DNA from 2 places in the Pseudoalteromonas sp. MB47 genome. Region 1 is predicted to be linked to the other one. Evidence: predicted binding sites of a transcription regulator. Region 1 holds the regulator's gene; the other holds the start of a gene.

Evidence for each region. Region 1 encodes sigma-54, which starts transcription at its own class of promoters, with help from an activator protein. Its sites were predicted from a motif close to GTTGGCACGNNNNTNGNNT; they were not measured.
Region 2: a site for sigma-54 is predicted at 1,509-1,527, ahead of flgJ (flagellar assembly peptidoglycan hydrolase FlgJ). Genes of this name have one in related genera too.

Annotation. Positions count from the first base shown of each region.
Region 1 covers NZ_VFBD01000011.1:99,714-103,139, reverse strand. Annotated here, with positions in the region: gene rapZ (RNase adapter RapZ) at 1-21, opposite strand, end outside; gene ptsN (PTS IIA-like nitrogen regulatory protein PtsN) at 22-474, opposite strand; gene hpf (ribosome hibernation promoting factor) at 478-765, opposite strand; gene IMPJCBKJ_RS07290 (RNA polymerase factor sigma-54) at 792-2,288, opposite strand; gene lptB (LPS export ABC transporter ATP-binding protein) at 2,395-3,120, opposite strand; gene lptA (lipopolysaccharide transport periplasmic protein LptA) at 3,117-3,426, opposite strand, start outside.
Region 2 covers NZ_VFBD01000031.1:334,573-337,998, reverse strand. Annotated here, with positions in the region: gene flgH (flagellar basal body L-ring protein FlgH) at 1-263, shown strand, start outside; gene IMPJCBKJ_RS19805 (flagellar basal body P-ring protein FlgI) at 276-1,370, shown strand; gene flgJ (flagellar assembly peptidoglycan hydrolase FlgJ) at 1,565-2,533, shown strand; gene flgK (flagellar hook-associated protein FlgK) at 2,547-3,426, shown strand, end outside.

The DNA.
Region 1 (3,426 bases):
GCTGATAATTATTAATTCCATTTATGCCTCTGATGCAATTACTTGAAATAGTTGCTGATCGCTTGTAGCACTTCGCAACTGTTTACAAAAATCTTTATCTTTAAGTCTATCAGCAATTGTTGACAAGGTCTTCAAGTGCAACTGGCAATCGCCATCTGGTACGATGAGTGCGACAAAAATATCAACGGGACGATTGTCTATCGCATCAAAATTGATGGGAGATTCACTGACAATAATAAATGCATGAGGTTCATCAGCACCACTCATTCGACCGTGGGGAATAGCTATTCCTCGGCCGATACCTGTACTACCTAACTTTTCCCTGTTCAGAAAAGCATCTAGGATATCTTGTTGAGATAAATGAGGAAACTGCTGGTGAGCTAACTCGCTAATATACTCAAGAATTCTTTTTTTGCTATTAAAAAGGACCGCAGCTTTGCTGCAGTCCTGATTAGTAAGTGAACTAAGTTTCATAATTTAATGTCGAGCTAATTTCTCTTTATGCTTAATGACTTGGCGATCAAGTTTATCGATCAATGAGTCAATTGCTGCGTACATATCTTGATGTTCTGTAGAAGCGAACAACTCGCCTCCGTTTACATGTAAAGTTGCTTCTGCTTTTTGGCTTAATTTTTCTACATCTAAAATGACATGAACATTATTAATATGATCAAAATGCCTTTCTAGTTTTGCGAACTTAGTGTTTACATAGTCTCTTAATGAATCAGTGACTTCTACGTGACGACCAGTTAAATTTAGTTGCATAAGCATTTTCCTTCTATGTAAAACGTCTAAATCAGACTTTTACGCTGATTAGACGGAGGTATTGCTAGAGACTCACGATATTTTGCAATTGTACGTCTAGCTACTTTAATTCCTTGCTCAGCCAATATATCTGCAATTTTGCTATCACTCAATGGTTTAACCGAGTTTTCTGCAGCAACTAACTTCTTGATTAAAGCGCGAATTGCTGTAGAAGAACACTCACCACCATTTTCGGTGCTGACATGGCTTGAGAAGAAATATTTCAACTCAAAAATTCCCCTTGGGGTATGCATATATTTTTGTGTTGTAACCCGAGAAATCGTCGATTCATGCATTTCGACCATTTCAGCGACATCGTTTAGCACCATTGGCTTCATTGCCTCTGGGCCATGTTCAAAGAAAGCTTGCTGTTGTTGCACGATACAGTTGGTCACTTTTAGTAAAGTATCGTTACGGCTTTCTAAGCTCTTAATAAACCACTTTGCTTCTTGTAAGTGAGAACGAATAAATTGGCTGTCGCTACTTGATTTAACAGAGCGAGACATCGCTGCATATTGGCTATTCACTCTAATTTTTGGCATACAATCTGGGTTTAACTCGACTACCCAGCGGCCTTTCACTTTTTTCACTGATACATCGGGTATGACGTACTCAGATTCTTCGCGTACTATGCTATCCGCAGGCTTAGGATTTAAGCTGTGAATGAGCGTCATCACTTCTTTAAGCTCGTTTTCTTTAAGCTTAGTCTTTTTCATTAAAGTGCGATAGTCGCGACTTGCTAATAATTCGATATGCTCAGATAAAACCATTTTAGTTTCAGCTAAATATGGCGTATTGGCATCGAATTGACGAAGTTGTATACACAGGCACTCTTGTAAACTTCGCGCGCCGATACCAACTGGATCGAATAACTGTATTCTTTTTAAGACAGCTTCAACTTCATCGAGTTCGATTTCTTCTTCATCATTATTTTGATTAAAGCTTTCGACAATATCTTCGCAGCTAACCGTTAAAATACCTGAGTCATCGATAGCTTCAACGATGGCAACGGCAATCGCTTCATCGGTAGGACTAAATGGTGTGAGCTGTAGTTGCCACATTAAATATTCTTGCAGTGTTTCTGTTGAAGCACCTTGGTAAATAGACTCGTCTTCAGGCATTGGCCCAGACGATGTTGATGGGGCGGCACTCATGTACTCATCCCACGTAACATCCATAGCTAAGTCATCGCTAACCGTATCCTTACTCAGAGCATCACTGCTTTCTTGCTCGAATTCGCTAGGTGCTTCGTCGGCAGACGCGCTGACTTGTACATCGTCAGACTCCGCTTTTTGCTCATTCTTACCGATGCTTTCTTCGTTGTAATCCGCTTCTTCCACTTCAAGCAGAGGATTACTATCAAGCGCTTCTTGAATTTCTTGCTGGAGATCCAATGTACTGAGCTGCAACAAGCGAATGGCTTGTTGCAGTTGTGGAGTCATTGTAAGTTGCTGGCCCATGCGCAGCTGTAATGATTGCCTCATGTATCCCTAACAATCCTTTTTAAGTTATCGGTAACGGTGAGGACACTGTTATCGATTTATTGTCATTGTATAAGTCTAGCAGATGCTCTAGTCGGTGGCGTAATGGTTACAGCCTGAATTGCTCGCCTAGATAAACATCACGTACAGTTTGGTCAGCTAATACGTGCTCAGGTGTGCCTGATGCAATTAGCTCCCCATGAGAAACAATGTAGGCTTTTTCACAAACATCAAGGGTTTCTCGAACATTATGGTCAGTAATAAGTACACCAATACCACGATTTTTTAGGTGCTCAATAATTTTCTTTATATCTAACACCGAAATAGGATCAACACCAGCAAAAGGCTCATCTAAAAGGATAAATTTAGGATTAGCGGCTAATGCACGTGCAATTTCAACGCGGCGTCGTTCACCACCTGACAGTGCCATACCTTGGCTATCGCGAATATGTTGAATGCTAAATTCATCTAATAAGTTGTTAAGAGTCTCTTCGCGCGTTGTTTTGTTAAGATCTTTGCGGGTCTCTAATATGGCCATCAAGTTTTGGTAAACTGTTAATTTTCGAAAAATAGACGACTCTTGTGGTAGATAACCAATACCTAAGCGCGCACGGCTGTGCATTGGCAAAAGCGTGATATCGTTATCATCGATGCTTATTTTTCCTTTGTCGCTTGGTACGAGGCCTACAATCATATAGAAGGTGGTGGTTTTACCTGCACCATTTGGCCCTAACAAGCCAACAATACTGCCCGCTTCAACTTCAAGACCGACATTTTTAACCACTTGGCGGCCTTTGTAGCTTTTAGCTAAAAGCTCTGCTTTTAATGTGCTCATGGTTGGCCTTTATCGTCTTTTTTATTTTCTACAGGCACTAAAATAGTGTGTACACGATCTGTTGAGTTTTCGTCTTTTTCTGCGCTGATCAGCTGTTGAGCCATATCATAGGTAATGCTTTTTGCCGTTACTTTTTGACCCGCTTGAGTGACTTCAGCTTCGCCATTGAGTGTTAAGAAGCGTTTCGCAACATCATAACGAACTTCTTCGGCGCTGGCGCTCATCACGGTACCATCAGCTTGCTTTTCTTCGAAGTAAGCTGGTTTGCCTGTAGCGATAATTAATTCGACTGTACCTTCGGTGTCA
Region 2 (3,426 bases), on a different contig from region 1:
ATATTTCTGTCAATGTGATGCGTGTTTTACCGAATGGGAACTTGGTTATTCGTGGTGAAAAATGGCTCACTTTGAATACTGGTGAAGAATTTATTCGCCTAGAAGGTTTAGTTCGTCCTGAAGATGTGCAAGCAGATAACACGGTAACTTCCAATCGTATTGCTAATGCGCGAATTCAATACTCAGGTAAAGGGCAAATTCAAGAAACGCAAAGTGCAGGTTGGCTGTCTCGTTTCTTTAGTAGTTCGCTTTTCCCATTTTAGAGGAATAAAGTCATGAATGGGTTTAAATACATCATCGCTCTTTGCTTAATTAGCCTGCAGTTTTCTGCACAGGCTGAGCGAGTCAAAGATGTATCTATGGTTGAGGGCGTACGCTCTAACCAATTAGTGGGGTATGGTTTGGTTGTCGGTTTGCCTGGCACAGGTGAACAAAGCCGATTTACTCAACAAAGCTTTAAAGCCATGTTGAATGGCTTTGGTATCACCTTACCAGATAGCTTAAAACCTAAAATCAAAAATGTTGCCGCTGTGGCTGTGCATGCAGAGTTACCGGCATTTAGAAAACCGGGTCAAACCATTGATATTACGGTTTCGTCTATTGGTAGTGCGGGTAGTTTACGTGGTGGTACCTTATTACAAACCTTTTTAAAAGGGGTTGATGGCAATACCTATGCGATTGCACAAGGCAGCTTAGTTGTAGGTGGTTTAGGTGCTGAAGGGGCTGATGGTAGCCGTGTAATTATTAACACACCCACAGTGGGTCGTATTCCAAACGGTGCCATTGTAGAGCGTGCTATTAAGAGCCCGTTTATGCAAGGTGACTATATTACCTTTAATTTAAATCGCCCAGATTTCACAACAGCAAAACGCCTAGAGCAAACGATTAATGATTTAGTGGGGCCTGACAGTGCTCAGGCAATTGATGCAGCGTCAGTGCGAGTGTTAGCACCGCGTGATGCATCTCAACGTGTTGCGTATTTATCTACCCTTGAAAACTTAGAGTTTAAGCCTGCAGACACAGCAGCAAAAATTATTGTTAACTCCCGCACAGGTACAATTGTGATTGGCAAAAACGTGAAGCTACAGCCTGCGGCAATAACTCATGGTGGTTTAACGGTTACGATTGCTGAGCAGCAAAACGTGTCACAGCCAAACGCTTTAAGTGATGGTGAAACTACCGTTACCAATCAAAGTATTATTGATGTGAACGAAGATGATTCACGTGCTTTTGTATTTAATCCAGGTGTTAATCTTGATGATCTCGTACGCGCAATCAATGAGGTGGGGGCCGCACCGGGTGATTTAATGGCAATCCTTGAAGCTTTAAAAGAAGCGGGGGCGATAAACGGGCAACTGGTTATCATTTAAATTAAAACGCGCTGTCGAGCGCGTTTTTTGTTTTAGTCATTCTTAAATCGTTCAGCATATAAACATCAGTCAAAATCTTGGCCCTGAAGTTACTCCATTCCTGTATCAGTTATTAGCTACTCATTTATAAAGCTTTTTATTGGCGCAATTTTTGCATTTTAATTTTCATTATTAACTATTGTGTCAAAAAGCTGATGGATACTAATCATCTCGACAAGCAAAACTTTTTTGATTTAGGCAACTTAGACTCGTTACGTCAAAGTGCTCTAAAAAGTGATGCCTCTAGCGATGCGTCAAAAGAGGCGCTGAAAAAAGCGGCGGCACAATTTGAATCTATCTTCACTCAAATGCTGCTGAAAAGCATGCGTAAAGCAAATGAAGCGTTTGAAGATAAAGATAGCCCATTTAATTCAAGCGGCGTTAAGTTTTTTGAAGAGATGCATGACCAACAGTTATCGGTTGAGCTTTCATCAAACGGCTCGCTGGGTCTAGCTGACTTAATTGTTCAACAACTCTCGCCAGATGGTAAACAGTTTACTCCAGGTTCTGTGCTTAGAACGACGGCTGAGTTCGATAGTGATAAGCGCGCAACCGGTGCAACGAGCGACAGTCACAAGATTAAAGCTGAGCCAAACGCTGTTGCAGATACCGCTGCGAACGAGCAAACAGAAAACCGCTTTGAAGATGCTGAGTCTTTCATTAGCTCTGTTTGGGAACATGCTAAAAATGCGGCTGAAAAAATTGGTTTAAATCCAGCTGTGATGGTTGCTCAAGCAGCACTTGAAACGGGCTGGGGTAAACACATCATCAGTAAAGCTGATGGCACAAGTAGTAACAACTTATTCAATATTAAATCGGATAGGAGCTGGCAAGGTGATAAAGCAAGCAAAGTCACGCTTGAGTTTGAACAAGGTGTGCCAGTTAAAAAGCAAGCTAGTTTCCGTTCTTATCAATCGATTAAAGACAGTGTTAATGATTTTGTGGATTTCTTAAATGAAAATCCACGTTATCAAGAAGCACTCAATAATACCGCAGAGCCTGCAGCCTTTTTAGATTCGTTACAAAAAGCAGGCTATGCAACTGATCCAAATTATGCCGATAAAATTAAGCAGGTATTGAAGCGCGTTGAGCTTCAAAGCGTCGCTGCTTCATTGGTACGTTAAGGAGTAGACCCTCATGTCATTTAGCTTATATGACATAGCAAATGCCGGTGTAAGAGCTAACTCTGAGCTTTTACAAACCACCAGTAAAAACATCGCCAACGTTAATACCGAGGGCTATGTGCGTGAGCGTACTGAGTTCACAACCATGATCGATAACCAAGTCGGCCGTGGTGAAACGTATCGCTTACTAAATGAATTTGCACAAAAGCAATTAAATAGAGATACCTCTAATAAGGCATTCTTTGATCAGTTTGTAACTGAAGCAAGCCGTGTCGATAGCTTGTTTTCTGAAGAGTCAAACAGCTTATCAACCAGTATCAACTCGTTTTTTAACAACGTACAAGAAAGCTTAAATCAACCGTCGTCAACAGTAGCTCGTTCACTGGTCATGACGGATGCACAAAACTTAATTGATCAAATGGACAGATTGTCGAGCATTGTGGTTGACCAAAAAGCCGTGGTAAATGAGCAGCTAGAAATCTTCTCTGATGAAGCAAATAACTTAATTCAAAGCATCAGCGAACTAAATACCAAGATTGCATCTGTTCATGGCACTGATCGTGAGTCAGTATCAAGTGGTTTATATAATGAACGTGATAAAGCAATTCGTGACTTATCTGAGCTGATTGATATTGAAACACTCGATGGCAACAACGGCGAAAAACAAGTTTATTTAGGCTCAGGTCAAGCACTTGTCATGCAAAGCGGCACATTTAACCTGTTTTCATTCAGTGGCGACCCTGATCCGAACTTTAAAGAATTAAAACTTGATGTAAACGGTGGCAAAGCCGTGCCGCTTGATGTTGATGTAAGTAAATTGAAAGGCAAAATTGGTGGCTTACTGGCATTTCGTGACGATATTTTAGTGCCAGCGCAAAATCAACTTGGTCAAA